DNA from 2 places in the Streptomyces sp. NPDC056224 genome. Region 1 is predicted to be linked to the other one. Evidence: riboswitches for the same ligand, from Rfam matches in the RefSeq annotation. Region 1 holds a riboswitch; the other holds the start of a gene.

Region 1 (7,635 bases):
ATCGCGGCCATCGCGGCCATCGCCTCGATCAACCCGATCTGGGCGCTCGGCCCGTACCGCCCGGACCACGTGTCCACCGGTGCGCAGCCCGACTGGTACATGGGTATGCCGGAAGGCCTGATCCGGGCCATGCCCGGCTGGGAGATCAACCTGTGGGGCCACACGCTCGTCCTGGGCGTGTTCATCCCGCTGCTGCTCTTCCCGCTGGTGCTGGGCTCGATCGCCGCCTGGCCCTTCATCGAGTCCTGGGTCACCGGGGACAAGCGCGAGCACCACATCCTGGACCGCCCGCGCAACGTCCCGACCCGTACGGGCTTCGGTGTCGCCTGGATCGCGGAGTACATCGTGCTCCTGATCGGCGGTGGCAACGACATGTTCGCCCAGTACTTCCACCTCTCGATCAACGCGATCACCTGGTTCGTCCGGATCGGCTTCTTCGTCGTCCCGGTCCTCGCCTTCATCGTCACCAAGCGGATCTGCCTCGGCCTCCAGCGCCGGGACCGGGACAAGGTGCTGCACGGTCGCGAGACCGGCATCATCAAGCGCCTGCCGCACGGTGAGTTCGTCGAGGTCCACGAGCCGCTCTCGCAGGACAAGCTGCACACGCTCACCTCGTACACCACGTACGAGCCGATCGAGATCGGCCCGACGGTCGACGAGAACGGTGTCGAGCGCAAGGTGAAGCGCGGCGAGAAGCTGCGCGCGAAGCTCAGCAAGGGCTTCTACGCCGAGGGCAACCAGATTCCGAAGCCCACGGTGGAGGAGTACAAGGAGATCCAGAGCGGCCACGGCCACCACTGACCTCCCGTACGACCGCTTGACCGCATGAGGGACTGATTTCGGTCAGTCCTGGTGTCGCCACGGCGAGAGCCCCGTCCAGTGTCTGGACGGGGCTCTTTGCCGTCTCCCCGGCTGGATAGGCTGAAGGCCTTCCCATCCATTGTGGAATCCTCTACGAGCAGCAGGAGTGGACCATGAACGTTGTGACCCCGGCAGGCGGCGACAGCGTGGCGGCCCCCACCTGGCCGGGCGTTCTCGACGCGCTGCTGACCGGCCGGGACCTGCGTGCCGACGACACCGCCTGGGCCATGGACAAGATCATGCGCGGGGAGGCCACGGACGCCCAGATCGCCGGCTTCGTGGTCGCGCTGCGGGCCAAGGGGGAGACGGTCGCGGAGATCAACGGCCTCGTGCGGACCATGTACGAGCACGCCAACCTGATCGAGGTGCCCGGCCGGACGGTGGACATCGTCGGCACGGGCGGCGACGGCGCGAAGACGGTCAACATCTCGACGATGTCGGCGGTCGTGGTGGCCGGTACGGGCGCCAAGGTGGTCAAGCACGGCAACCGGGCCGCGTCCTCCGCGAGCGGGGCCTCGGACGTCCTGGAGAAGCTCGGCGTCAACCTCGACCTCACCCCGGCGCGCGTCGCCGAGGTCGCGGAGGAGGCCGGGATCACCTTCTGCTTCGCGGTGAAGTTCCACCCCGCGCTGCGGCACGTGGCCGCGGCCCGCAAGGAGCTGGGCATCCGGACCACCTTCAACTTCCTCGGCCCGCTGACCAATCCGGCGAAGGTACGGGCCCAGGCGACGGGCGTGGCCGACGCCCGGATGGCCCCGATCGTGGCGGGCGTGCTCGCCGAGCGGGGCTCCTCCGCGCTGGTCTTCCGGGGCGACGACGGCCTGGACGAGCTGACCACGACCGCGACCTCGCGGGTGTGGTGGGTGCGGGACGGCAAGGTCGCGGAGCAGCCCTTCGACCCGCGGGACGTCGGCATCACCCTCGTCGACGTGTCGGAGCTGCGCGGCGCGGACGCCTCGTACAACGCGGACGTCGCCCGCCGCCTGTTCTCCGGCGAGACGGGCCCGGTCCGCGACGCCGTCCTGCTGAACTCGGCCGCGGCCCTGGTGGCCCTGGACCCGGGCACGGGCCCGCTGGAGGAGCAGCTCGCGGCCGGCATCACCCGGGCGGCGGAGTCGATCGACTCGGGTGCGGCCCGGGCGGCGCTGCAGCGCTGGGTGGCGGCCAGCAACGCCTGACTCCGATTGATCGCTTTCGGTCAAGGCCCCGGTCCGCCATTCGGACCGGGGCCTTGCGCACGGGGGATCATGTGGCAGGATGCTGGACAGGTCACGAGTGACAGCGTTTAGGCCCCGGCTTGCTGTCCGGCAACCCTCCTTCCGTGGCGGGGTGCCCCGGGTGATGACCAGGCCGTAGGCAGCGAGGTCTACGGCAAGCGCGGATCCCTCGACACCAGGGGTCCTGGTCTCTCGAGGAGCGTTTTTCCGTGAGCAAGCGAATGCGATAGGGCGACTCCGCCCCTTCTTCACCCCGGGATCAGGGTCACTTCCGCGTACCCGCCTTCGATCCGGGGACTTCCCGTACCTTCCCCGGACTCCGTCCGGGGGACCCCCAGGTCGGCCGCCGAGCCGTACCCGCGTACGGGCACACCGAAGCCATTCACCCCTGCCTGCCGGGAGATTCCGTCATGTCCGTTTCCGTGAACGCCGCCCCCGCCGTCGCCCCCGCCCCCGCCTCCGCCGCCCCCGCCGTCAACCCCGCCTGTGCCGAGCCGCTGCCGGTCCTCGGCCGGGACGTCACCGTCCCGCTCGTCACCGGCGGCGAGGTCACCTACGCGGCCCTCGACTACGCGGCCAGCGCCCCGGCGCTCCAGCGGGTCTGGGACGACGTGGCCGCGTACGCCCCGTACTACGGCAGCGTGCACCGCGGCGCCGGCTACCTCTCGCAGCTCTCCACCGACCTCTTCGAGCAGAGCCGCGTCACGGTCGCGCGGTTCCTCGACTGCCGCCCCTCGGACCAGGTGGTCTTCACCCGGTCCACCACCGACTCCCTGAACCTGCTCGCCGCCGCGCTCCCGGCCGGCTGCCAGGTCTTCGTCTTCGAGACCGAGCACCACGCCTCGCTGCTGCCGTGGTCGGACGCGCAGGTCACCTACCTCAACGCCCCCCGCACCCCGGACGAGGCCGTCGCCACCCTGGAGCGCGCCCTGGCCGACCGCACGGCAACAGGTGAAGAGGGCTACGGTCCGGCCCTGGTCTGCGTCACCGGCGCCTCCAACGTCACCGGCGAGCTGTGGCCGGTGAAGGAGCTCGCCGCCGCCGCGCACGCCCACGGCGCGCGGATCGTCCTGGACGCCGCCCAGCTCGCCCCGCACCACCCCGTCTCCGTGCAGGACCTCGACGTGGACTGGGTCGCCTTCTCGGGGCACAAGCTCTACGCCCCCTTCGGCTCGGGCGTGCTGGCCGGCCGCGCGGACTGGCTCCAGGAGGCAGAGCCGTACCTCGCAGGCGGCGGCGCCTCCCGCAAGGTCTCCCGGCGCGAGGACGGCGGCGTGGACGTCGAGTGGCACACCACCGCCGCCCGTCACGAGGCCGGCTCCCCGAACGTCATCGGCGTCTACTCCATCGCATCCGCCTGCAAGGCCCTGACCGAGGCGGGCTTCGAGAGCCTCGTCGCCCGCGAGCGCCACCTCATCGCGAAGGTCCGGGAGGGCCTGGCCGGCGTCCCGGCGGTCCGCGTCCTGTCCCTCTTCGGGGACGATGCGCCGCGCGTCGGCGTCATCTCCTTCGTGGTGGACGGCTGGAACAGCTCCCACTTCGCGGCGGCGCTGTCCGCCGAGTACGGCATCGGCGTCCGCGACGGCCTCTTCTGCGCCCACCCGCTGGTCCGCACCCTGCTGGGCAGCGAGCCGCAGGCCCAGGGCGAATGCGGCGCCCCGGAGGCGGCCCCGGGGGAGCGGTCCCTCAACGCGATCCGCGTCAGTTTCGGCGCCGGCACCCCCGACGAGCACGTGGAGCGCTTCGTCCGCGCGGTGAGGGAACTCGTCGCGGACGGCGCGAAGTGGCGGTACCGCACGGAAGAGGGCCGCTGCGTCCCCGCCGTCTGACGCTCTGCGGTACGGCGGGTGGAGGACACGCCGCCCCGACCGGTGGGAGCGGCTCAACTGGCGCAATGTGCCCGGACCGTTCCGCGGCGCCGGGACGGACCCCGCCGGACGGGACGGCCGACGTGCTCCGCGACGGTGACGCGCACCGGACCCGGGAGGGTCCGGGAGCGGTGGCGGGGGCGGGGCCGCGTACGGGGGCGGGCCGTTGCGCCCGGCCTCACCCGGTCGGTGTCGAAGCGGGAGGCGAGTGCGAGGCTGCGGCACCCGGCTGCGCGGCCCCGGCGACCACGGCCCCGGCGACCACCCGCGCGGGTGCCCGTTCCGGCTCGCCGAAGACCGCCCGCCCGTGGCCGGTGAGGGTCCGCCGGGGCTCTGACGCCCCTGCCGGGTGCCGGGGTCCGTCCGGGCCGCGTCCGCCCGGGTCGGCCGGGCCCGGGCCGCAGACGACGGGACCTAGGCGTCCAGGCCGATGGCGAAGGCGGCTTCCAGGTCGTGCTGGGAGTACGTACGGAACGCCACGTGGGTGTCCGTCGCCTCGACGCCCGGGATCTTGCTGATGCGGCCCGGGATGATGTCCGCCAGGTTCTCGTGGCGGGCCACGCGGACCAGCGCGATCAGGTCGTACGTCCCCGTGACGGAGTAGACCTCGCTGACGCTGTCCAGCGCGGCGATGGACTCGGCGATCTCGGGGATGCGGTCCACACTGGTCTTGATGAGCACGATCGCGGTGATCACGGCTGACTGTCTCCCTCGGTGGCCGTCGCTGGTCGCTCCACTCTAGTCGCACGCCGATAGCGCGCCCACGCGTACAGGAAGCCGACCGAGAAGCCCACGAGGTGGGCCAGATAGGCGACCCCCGGCCCGCTCCCCGCCCGGTGCGCGGCCACCCCCTGGAGGGCGAACCAGAACAGCAGCACCATCCACGCCGGGAAGCGCAGCGGCAGGAAGAACAGGAAGGGGAACAGGCTCGTCACCCTGGCCCGCGGCAGCAGGTACAGGAAGGCGCCCAGCACCGCCGAGATGGCCCCGGACGCCCCGACCAGGGTCTGTGAGGAGCCCGCGTTGGCCGCCGCGTACGCCGCCAGGGCCAGGTAGCCCGTACAGACGTAGAAGACGAGGAACGCCGGGCGGCCCATCCGCTCCTCCGCCATCGCGCCGAAGACGTACAGGAAGAGCATGTTCCCGAGCAGGTGGAGCCAACTGCCGTGTACGAACAGCGCGGTCAGGGGAGTGAGCCAGGCCCGCGGGGTGCCGGTGAAGAGCACGTCCGGGACCACGCCCCAGCGCCGGAAGTAGTCGGTCCCGGCGGTGAGCAGCCCGTCGCCCGTCCCGTAGGCCGGGTTCAGCCCCGAGGCCGGACCCAGTACGAACACCACCGCGCAGCCCGCGATCAGCGCGTGGGTGACCACCGGTCCCCGGGCGGCCTCGCGAACGGCCTGCCACCTTACGATCATGTGACAGAGCATGACGCAACCACGCCCACCTGAAGCGGTGGCAGGCCGTAGGGTTACGAGCCGCGGTCCGCCCAAACGGCGCGGACGGCTCAGCAGACCGCTTTAATTGAATCAGCTACGAACACGACGAAGGAGAGAGCGGCCTGATGACGGTTCCCCTGCCGACCGACACCACCCGGTGGCGCTGCACCCTGTGCGGCAACCTCACGCGTTTCGATGTCACCCGTTCGTCGAAGGTCGTGGAGTACGTCCACCTGGACCTCGCCGGGGAGCCGAAGGTCGAGGAGCGCGAGGTGGTCAATGAGACCATCGAGTCGGTCCGCTGCCGCTGGTGCAACGCGGTGGACCAGATCGAGCTCGTGGACAGGCCGGGCACGGACTCCTGAGGGAGCCGAGCCCACAGGTAGATCACGGTAGGGGTGACGGATTGTGGAGCCAGCAAGCGGCGCTGAGCCGGCCGACGCGGCCGGCGACGCCGCCGAGGTGCTCGACCGCCCGCTGCCGGAAGGCGTGCGGCGCCGGGTCGTCGCGCTCGTCTCGGACGCCTTCGGCGGACTGACGGTCGCGGACCTTCCCGCGCAATTGCGTCAGTACGCCCGGTTCACCCCGAGCCGGCGCGCCAAGTTCGCGGGCAACGCCATGGCCGCGGCGGTCGAGACCGACCCGGTGTTCCGCGGCCGGGTGGCCGAGAAGCTGCGCGAGGCACAGTCGGAGCTGACCGGCGCCCTGGAGTCCGGTGCCCCGCCCGCCGCCGCCGATCCGCTGGACGTGGCGGCCGCCGCGTACGTCCTGCGGCCGGTCGGCTGGGTCAAGCTGGTGGCCGCCGCGGGCGAGGAGGCGCAGCGCGCCGACGCCGAGCGGGTCGGCGAGGAGACCCGGCGCGAGCTGGACCGGCTCCGCGAGGAGCTGGCCCAGGTGCGGGAACTGCAGCGCACCGGCGGTGAGCAGGTGCGGATCGAGCTGGAGGCCTCGCGGAAGGAAGCGGAATCGCTTCACCGCAAGCTGCGCAGCGCCCTCAGCGACGTCAAGCGCGGTGACGCGGCCCTGCGCAAGCTGATCGCCGAGATCGACGGGATCCGCGGCGAGGCGGCCGCGCGGGTGGCCGCCGCCGAGAGCGAGAGCCGTCGGCTCAAGTCCCGGCTGACGGAGGTCGAGTCGGCGCTGGAGACCTCGCGCCGGGCCACCCGGGAGGGACGCAGCATCGAGGACATGCGGCTGCGGCTGCTGCTGGACACCGTGCTGGACGCGGCGGCGGGACTGCGCCGAGAGCTGGCGCTGCCGCCGGTGTCCACCCGCCCGGCGGACACGGTGGAGGCGGTGGAGCCGGGCCGGATGACCCCCAAGGACATCGCGGCGCGCGCCCTGTCGGAGACCGATCCGGCGCTGCTGGACCAGCTGTTGGCGCTGCCCCAGGCCCATCTGGTCGTCGACGGCTACAACGTGACCAAGACGGGCTATCCGACGATGCCGCTGGAGAAGCAGCGGCTGCGGCTGCTGGGCGGGCTGTCGATGCTGGCCGCGCAGACGGGCGCGGAGATGACCTGTGTCTTCGACGGGGCGGAGCTGGCGGCCCCGGTGCTGCTCGCGCCGCCGCGCGGTGTGCGGGTGCTGTTCTCCAAGGCCGGGGTGACGGCGGACGAGCTGATCCGCCAGCTGGTGCGCGCGGAGCCGCCCGGCCGCCCGGTGGTCGTGGTCTCCACGGACCGGGAGGTCGCCGACGGTGTGGCCGCCGCGGGTGCGCGGCCCGTAACGTCCGCTTTGTTGCTGAAGCGGCTTTCGCGCGTTTCGTAACTCCTCGCCCTAATGCCGGAATTGGCAGGGTGTTCGGGGGACACACCGTCAAGTGCCCGGCACACAGCGTGCGCTGTAGGTAAAGAAGCTGGTCGGGGAGCAAGTTTTTTTCCGGCAGGATTTGAACTGATCACAGATGGGTCACTAGGGTCTGCTCAAACCTTCGTGCGGTGGATCACTCATTCGGGGTGACGGCGGAGGTGCTGCCGAGTTGCGTTCTTCGGCGGCTCTAGGAAGAAGGAGCTCGCCTCCGTGGCGTCCCACCGTCGACCCAAGCAGCCGAACCGCGCCCGTGTGACCGTACTTGGCGCCGCTGCGGCCGCAGTCGTCGCCCTCACCTCCCAGAGCGCCTCCGCCGCTCCGGCGAAGCCGGGCAAGGACGAGGTCAAGTCCCAGGTCGACGCGCTCTACGAAGAGGCGGAGCAGGCCACCGAGAAGTTCAACGGGGCCAAGGAGCGCCAGGAGCAGCTCGAAAAGGAGATC
Region 2 (7,635 bases), on a different contig from region 1:
ACCCGGCCGCGCCATTCGGGGTGCGTGGTCAGCAGCTCCCGGTAGGCGAGGAGCCCGCGCACGATGTTCTTCGACAGCTCCGTCCGGTCCACCCGGACGATCGTCTTCAGGTCACCGACCTCCGCCCGCAGCGCCGCCAGCTTCTCCTCCACCTCCGGCCGGTGCGCCAGTTCGCGCAGCTCCTCCGCGTCGACCCCGAGCGGGTACTGGGTCACCTGCGTGAACCGCTTCTCCCCGTAGCCCGGGCCGTCCGCCTTCGACCTGTGGTGGTGCACCCCGCTCTCGGGAGTCCCGCTCGGGAGGTACGGCTGCGCGATGCCGGTCGCGTCGTCCAGGTTCGCGCTGGTGATGAAGTTGACCGCCCAGGCCCAGGTGTGGAAACCCAGCCGGTCGGCGCCGAGCATCCCCCAGAGCAGCTGCTCCCGGATGTCGTCGGGCAGCATCCCCAGGAACTCCCGCGAAGCCCACGGCGTGTGCGTGAAGTGCCCGATCCGCAGGTCCGGCCGCAGCTCCCGCAACTGCCCCGGCACCAGGGCCAGGTGGTAGTCCTGCACCAGGACGCGGGCGCCCTCCGCCGCCTCCTCGGCAAGCGCCGCCGCGAAGGCGCGGTTGTACTCCACGTACGACCCCCACCGGCGGCGGAACTGCGCGTCGAACACCGGCGTGCGCGGGATGTCGTACAGGTGGTGGTGGGTGAACCACAGCACCGAGTTCGCGATGCCGTTGTACGCGTCGTCGTACACCGTGGGATCGATGTCCAGCATGCGGACGCCGGGTTCGGCCACGCCCCGGCGGACCGCCTCCCGGTCCGCCTCCGAAAGGGCCGCGCAGATCCACACCGCGTCCGGCTGCTCCGCCAGGGCCGCGGAGAGTCCGGAGACGAGACCGCCCCCGCCGCGCCGGGCACTGAGGGTGCCCTCGGCGGACAGGGCGTACGAGAGCGGGCCGCGGTTGGCGGCTACGAGCACCTGAGAAGCCATGCGCCGAACCTAGCCCGGCCCGGGTCCCCTCAAACCGTTCCCTGCGTCACGCCACGCGGCGCAGCACGTACTCCCTGACGTCCAGCATCGGCGGCCGCTCCTCCGTGTCCACCTCGTACGTCCGCGGCACGAACCCCTCCGGCCCCCGCTCGAACTGCGTCAGCTCCGGACGTACGAGGGGGTACCCCCCGCGGTGGCCGGGGGAGTGCCCGTGCGCGAGCCGCAGCTGCGCGGTGCGGTATATCGCCGCGGCCATCCGGCCCAGCGCCTGCCCGTCCTGGTGGCGGTGGACCCGTACGCCGACGTCCACCTGGGCCAGCGCGTCCAGCCCGACCGTGTGCAGCGCGTCCACCAGCAGGCCCAGCTCGACGCCGTACCCGACGGGGAACGGCAGCCGCTCCAGCAGGGAGCGGCGTACGGCGTACTCACCGCCCAGCGGCTGGACGAAACCGGCCAGCTGGGGCCAGTGCAGGTTGAGCAGGGGACGCGCCACCAGCTCCGTCACCCGGCCGCCCTGGCCGGGGGCGTCGCCCAGCGGGCGGTCGTACATCGCCTTGACGAACTGCACGTCCGGTTCCGTCAGCAGCGGCCCCACGATCCCGGAGACGAAGTCGGCCGAGAAATCGCGCAGGTCGGCGTCAACGAAGCAGACGATCTCCCCGGACGTGGCCAGCAGGGAGCGCCACAGCACCTCGCCCTTGCCGGGCAGCGCGGGGATCCGCGGCAGGATCTCGTCGCGGTGGACGACGCGGGCGCCGGCCTTCGCGGCGACCTCGGCCGTCCGGTCGCTGGAGCCCGAGTCGACCACCACCAGTTCGTCCACCAGGGGGAACGGCAGTCCCTCGATCAGCTCGCGCCGGATCACCTCGACGATCGCGCCGACCGTCGCCTCCTCGTCGAGCGCGGGCAGCACCACGCTGACCGTGGTCCCAGCCGCCCGTTTCCGGTCCAGCAGCTGGTCGAGCGGTCGGTCGGCGGCGGACCAGGAGCGGTCTGCCAGCCAGCGCTCCACCTCTTCCAGCACCCTTGGACTCCCTGCATCGTCACTTGTCCGGGCCGATATGCGATCCATCTCGCGGTTCGGACGGCTGTCTCAACCGCCCTGCCCTTCGGTTACAGTCTTGAACAACGCAAAGGACCACCGCATGCCGGGGGTCCTTGCGCACAAACGCCCGGAGCGCCATGGAGCGCGCGGTCCGGTGCCATACCGCTCATCCAGAGGGGCAGAGGGACACGGCCCGTTGAAGCCCCGGCAACCCTCCAGTCGGTTCTCGCGATGCGTTTTCACGCACCCCCGCGAGGTCCCCGGCTAGGGAAGGTGCCAATTCCGTCTCATGGCGAAGTGCGCCATGGGGAAGATGAGGAGAAAGGGCCTCGCCATCATGGCTGCACTGACTGATCCCACCTCTGTCGATCTCGGACCTGCCACCGGGCTTTCCTGTCGTGAGTGCGGTACCCGCTTCGAGCTCGGACCGATCTTCGCGTGCGTCGAGTGCTTCGGACCTCTGGAAGTCGCCTACGACCTCCCGACAGGAGACCCCGAGGCCCTGCGCGCCGCCATCGAGGCCGGCCCGAACAACATCTGGCGGTACGCGCCGCTGCTGCCCGTCCCCGCGGACGTGGCCTCCAAGCCGAGCCTGAACCCGGGCTTCACCAAGCTCGTGGACGCGCAGAACCTGGCCAAGGAGCTCGGCGTCACCGGCAAGCTCTACGTCAAGGACGACTCCGGCAACCCGACGCACTCCTTCAAGGACCGCGTCGTCGCGATCGCCGTCGAGGCCGCCCGCGCCTTCGGCTTCACCACCCTGTCCTGCTCCTCCACCGGCAACCTGGCCGGCGCCGTCGGCGCCGCGGCCGCCCGGGCCGGTTTCCGCTCCTGCGTGTTCATCCCCCACGACCTGGAGCAGGGCAAGGTCGTCATGGCCGGTGTCTACGGCGGCGACCTGGTCGGCATCGAGGGCAACTACGACGACGTCAACCGCTTCTGCTCCGAGCTCATCGGCGACCCGCTGGGCGAGGGCTGGGGCTTCGTCAACGTCAACCTGCGCCCGTACTACGGCGAGGGCTCCAAGACCCTGGCGTACGAGATCTGCGAGCAGCTCGGCTGGCAGCTGCCCGACCAGATCGTCATCCCGATCGCGTCCGGCTCGCAGCTGACGAAGATCGACAAGGGTCTGCAGGAGCTGATCAAGCTCGGCCTGGTCGAGGACAAGCCGTACAAGATCTTCGGTGCCCAGGCCGAGGGCTGCTCCCCGGTCTCCACCGCCTTCAAGGCCGGCCACGACGTGGTCCGCCCGCAGAAGCCGAACACCATCGCCAAGTCCCTCGCCATCGGCAACCCGGCGGACGGCCCGTACGTCCTGGACATCGCCCGGCGCACCGGCGGCTTCGTCGAGGACGTCAACGACGAGCAGGTCGTCGAGGCCATCAAGATCCTCGCGCAGACCGAGGGCATCTTCGCCGAGACCGCGGGCGGCGTGACGGTCGGCGTCACGAAGAAGCTCATCGAGAACGGGCAGCTCGACCCGGCGCTCACCACCGTCGTCCTGAACACGGGTGACGGCCTCAAGACCCTGGAGGCGGTGGCCGCGGACAGCGGGCAGACCGCCACCATCCGCCCGAGCCTGGACGCGTTCCGCGCCGCCGGCCTGGCCTGACCACCTCCCCCCGCTCCACCGGAAAGGCAGTAGCACCATGAGCGTCAACGTCCGCATCCCCACCATCCTGCGCACCTACACCGGCGGCAAGGCCGAGGTCCCGGCCGAGGGCACGACCCTGTCCGAGGTCATCGCGTCGCTGGAGAAGAGCCACCCGGGCATCGCCGCCCGCGTCCTGGACGACCAGGGCAAGCTGCGCCGCTTCGTGAACGTCTACGTCAACGACGACGACGTGCGCTTCGAGGGAGGGCTGGAGGCGGCGACGCCGGACGGCGCCGGTGTCTCGATCATTCCCGCCGTCGCCGGAGGCTGACCGGACATGCGCCGTGCCGGCGGCTGCTGACACGCGAAAACCGTAATTGCCCCCTCCGCTAAAAGCGGAGGGGGCAATTCTGTTTGATTGGGCACGGTAGAGTTGGGGAAGTCCCCTCCGCTGGACTTGCCCGCCGCATATGAACGGGTCGCGTGAGGGTCGACATCGGGTCAATGTGCGGGTGCGGTATGGGGCTTTGGCGAGATATGCCAGGCCCGAGTTGCCCTGGGATATGCCAAATTTTCACTCTATTTCAATGTTTCCGAGTGTCCAGATTTCTCGTCGGATTGACCTGTTGCAGACAGCACCGACGCGGATACATTCAGCCTCGGTCGACGCGTTCCGGCGCAAGTTCTGACCCGGGAGCGCGAAGTGCGTTCCTGCGCAAGGGCCAGTAATAGGGGAGTTAGGCATGGCTCAGGGCACCGTCAAGTGGTTCAACGCGGAGAAGGGCTACGGCTTCATCGCGGTCGACGGTGGTGCGGATGTGTTCGTCCACTACAGCGCCATCCAGATGGACGGGTACCGCACCCTTGAAGAGGGTCAGCGGGTCGAGTTCGAGATCTCGCAGGGCCAGAAGGGTCCGCAGGCGGACATGGTCAAGCTCGCACTCGGCTAGTCCCGGCGCGATCGACCGCCCACGCGTACGCAAGAGGGGCCCACATCCTGGACACGGGGTGTGGGCCCCTCGTGCGTTCGCGGGGGCGTTGGCCCAAGCCGCTTGCACTCGTGGGGGTCGAGTGCTAATCATTGGCGTTAGCACTCTCCAGGTGAGAGTGCTACCAAACTGAGGACCGGGTCGGTGAGGCCCGCAGCGTCCGGCGGGAAGGAACCGCCGGGCACGCAGGCCGTCCGTCGCGGGCGCGGGCGCGGTCCGGGAGCAATCCACCGCTGTCCGGGAGGACCACTTCAGATGGCCAAGATCATTGCGTTCGACGAGGAGGCCCGGCGCGGTCTCGAGCGTGGGATGAACCAGCTCGCCGACGCCGTCAAGGTCACCCTTGGCCCCAAGGGTCGCAACGTCGTCCTTGAGAAGAAGTGGGGCGCGCCCACGATCACCAACGATGGTGTCTCCATCGCCAAGGAGATCGAGCTCGAGGACCCGTACGAGAAGATCGGCGCCGAGCTGGTCAAGGAAGTCGCCAAGAAGACGGACGACGTCGCCGGCGACGGTACGACCACCGCCACCGTGCTGGCCCAGGCGCTCGTCCGCGAGGGCCTGCGCAACGTGGCCGCCGGCGCCAACCCGATGGCCCTCAAGCGCGGCATCGAGAAGGCCGTCGAGGCCGTCTCCGGCGCCCTGCTGGAGCAGGCGAAGGATGTCGAGACCAAGGAGCAGATCGCTTCCACGGCCTCCATCTCCGCCGCCGACACCCAGATCGGCGAGCTCATCGCCGAGGCCATGGACAAGGTCGGCAAGGAAGGCGTCATCACCGTCGAGGAGTCCCAGACCTTCGGTCTGGAACTGGAGCTCACCGAGGGCATGCGCTTCGACAAGGGCTACATCTCGGCGTACTTCGCCACCGACATGGAGCGTATGGAGTCGGCTCTCGACGACCCGTACATCCTGATCGTCAACTCCAAGATCGGCTCGGTCAAGGACCTGCTGCCGCTCCTGGAGAAGGTCATGCAGTCCGGCAAGCCGCTGCTGATCATCGCCGAGGACGTCGAGGGCGAGGCCCTGTCGACCCTGGTCGTCAACAAGATCCGCGGCACCTTCAAGTCCGTCGCCGTCAAGGCCCCGGGCTTCGGCGACCGCCGCAAGGCCATGCTCGGCGACATCGCCATCCTCACCGGTGGCACGGTCATCTCCGAGGAGGTCGGCCTCAAGCTGGAGAACGCCGGTCTCGACCTGCTCGGCCGCGCCCGCAAGGTCGTCATCACCAAGGACGAGACCACCATCGTCGACGGTGCCGGTGACAGCGACCAGGTCGCCGGTCGCGTGAACCAGATCCGCGCCGAGATCGAGAACTCCGACTCGGACTACGACCGCGAGAAGCTCCAGGAGCGCCTCGCGAAGCTGGCCGGCGGCGTGGCCGTCATCAAGGCCGGCGCCGCGACCGAGGTCGAGCTCAAGGAGCGCAAGCACCGCATCGAGGACGCCGTTCGCAACGCGAAGGCGGCCGTCGAGGAGGGCATCGTCGCCGGTGGTGGCGTGGCCCTGCTGCAGGCCTCCGCGGTCTTCGAGAAGCTGGAGCTCACGGGCGACGAGGCGACCGGCGCCAACGCCGTGCGCCTGGCCCTGGAGGCCCCGCTCAAGCAGATCGCCGTCAACGGTGGTCTCGAGGGTGGCGTCGTCGTCGAGAAGGTCCGCAACCTGCCGATCGGTCACGGCCTCAACGCCGCGACCGGCGAGTACGTGGACATGATCGCCGAGGGCATCATCGACCCGGCCAAGGTCACGCGCTCCGCGCTGCAGAACGCCGCGTCGATCGCCGCGCTGTTCCTGACCACCGAGGCCGTCATCGCCGACAAGCCCGAGAAGGCCGGCGCCGGCGCCCCGGGCGGCATGCCGGGCGGTGACATGGACTTCTGATCCTCCCGCGGCTCAGGCCGCCGGTCGATCGGCTGTTCTCGAACGAGGGCGGCACTCCCTGCGGGGGGTGCCGCCCTCGGGCGTTTCGCGGCCGGCACTAGAAGCCCGTGGTGTCGAGCTCGAAGCCGAAGGGCTCCGGGACGGGCAGCGTCTCACCGAAGGACACCGTCCGGCGGGAGCGGTACCCGTGCGGGGAGGGGTCCCAGAAGCAGGTGATCTCCGCGTCCTGCATGTCGACGACCAGGTAGACCGGTACGAGGCGGCCGTACACGTTCAGCTTCTCGTTCCAGTCCGCGTCCTTGGTCGACACGGAGGTGAACTCCGCGACCAGTGACAGGGCCGCGCTGTCCGCGTGACGGCCCTCCTCGTCGAACGCCGCCTCGTCCGCCACGAAGAGGTCGGGCCCGTAGGCCCGCTCCGCTGCCGGGAAGCTGAAGAGGAAGGGGGCGACATCGGCGACGTGACCCTCGGGGGCGTGGGCCTGTAGCTGCTCGCGTACTGCACGCATGCGCCGGTAGTAGCGCAGCTTGGAGAACGGCGACACGACGATCTTCCCCCGGATGAGCTCGGCCTTGAAGCCGTCTGGCGTGTTCATCTCCTCGACCGTGCGCAGGAGGCTCTCGAATGTCGGCGGCGACAGGCTCTCTATGGGTGTGGCCCGCTCGGTCATGGTCGTCACCGTCGTCCTCCGGATGGCGTGATGTGCCCTGAATGTGTGCCTCGTCCCAGGCTAGTGGCGGGACGCTTTCCCTGCCCGGCTTATGGGATGCATCGTCGCGAATCGCGCTGGGTTTGGTTGACTTCGGGGTATGACTGACGTGTTCATCAAGATCTGCGGGCTGAAGACGCCGGGCGACGTCGACGTGGCCGTCGAGGCCGGGGCCGATGCCGTCGGGTTCGTCTTCGCGCCCGGCAGCCCCCGTACGGTCGACGCGGCCACCGCGCGGGAGCTGGCCGCGCGGGTGCCGGACGGGGTGCTCACCGTCGGCGTGTTCCGGGGGCAGCCGGTGGCGGAGGTGCGCCGGTTCGCCGAGGAGAGCGGCGTACGGGGCGTGCAGCTGCACGGCGAAGAGGGCCCCGAGGACTTCGCGGCGCTGCGGGCCGCGGGGCGGACGCTGCTGCGGGCCACCGCCGAGCACGTGAAGCGCT

The links. Region 1 has a riboswitch for S-adenosylmethionine ahead of ACFCZ1_RS28640 (aminotransferase class V-fold PLP-dependent enzyme). Riboswitches for the same ligand answer to the same signal wherever they lie in the genome.
Region 2: linked by a shared signal. The riboswitch ahead of thrC (threonine synthase) and the one ahead of ACFCZ1_RS28640 (aminotransferase class V-fold PLP-dependent enzyme) in region 1 are both predicted to bind S-adenosylmethionine.

What each region holds. Positions count from the first base shown of each region.
Region 1 covers NZ_JBHJTK010000033.1:17,649-25,283, reverse strand. The annotation lists gene ACFCZ1_RS28650 (cytochrome bc complex cytochrome b subunit) at 1-801, shown strand, start outside; gene trpD (anthranilate phosphoribosyltransferase) at 975-2,039, shown strand; SAM riboswitch class IV at 2,129-2,245, shown strand; gene ACFCZ1_RS28640 (aminotransferase class V-fold PLP-dependent enzyme) at 2,489-3,907, shown strand; gene ACFCZ1_RS28635 (Lrp/AsnC family transcriptional regulator) at 4,361-4,642, opposite strand; gene ACFCZ1_RS28630 (rhomboid family intramembrane serine protease) at 4,639-5,373, opposite strand; gene ACFCZ1_RS28625 (hypothetical protein) at 5,508-5,747, shown strand; gene ACFCZ1_RS28620 (NYN domain-containing protein) at 5,788-7,152, shown strand; gene ACFCZ1_RS28615 (NlpC/P60 family protein) at 7,405-7,635, shown strand, end outside.
Region 2 covers NZ_JBHJTK010000006.1:25,074-32,708, forward strand. The annotation lists gene ACFCZ1_RS10630 (trehalose-6-phosphate synthase) at 1-980, opposite strand, end outside; gene ACFCZ1_RS10635 (glucosyl-3-phosphoglycerate synthase) at 1,027-2,004, opposite strand; SAM riboswitch class I at 2,189-2,345, shown strand; gene thrC (threonine synthase) at 2,339-3,637, shown strand; gene ACFCZ1_RS10645 (MoaD/ThiS family protein) at 3,675-3,950, shown strand; gene ACFCZ1_RS10650 (cold-shock protein) at 4,363-4,569, shown strand; gene groL (chaperonin GroEL) at 4,864-6,486, shown strand; gene ACFCZ1_RS10660 (Uma2 family endonuclease) at 6,584-7,156, opposite strand; gene ACFCZ1_RS10665 (phosphoribosylanthranilate isomerase) at 7,296-7,635, shown strand, end outside.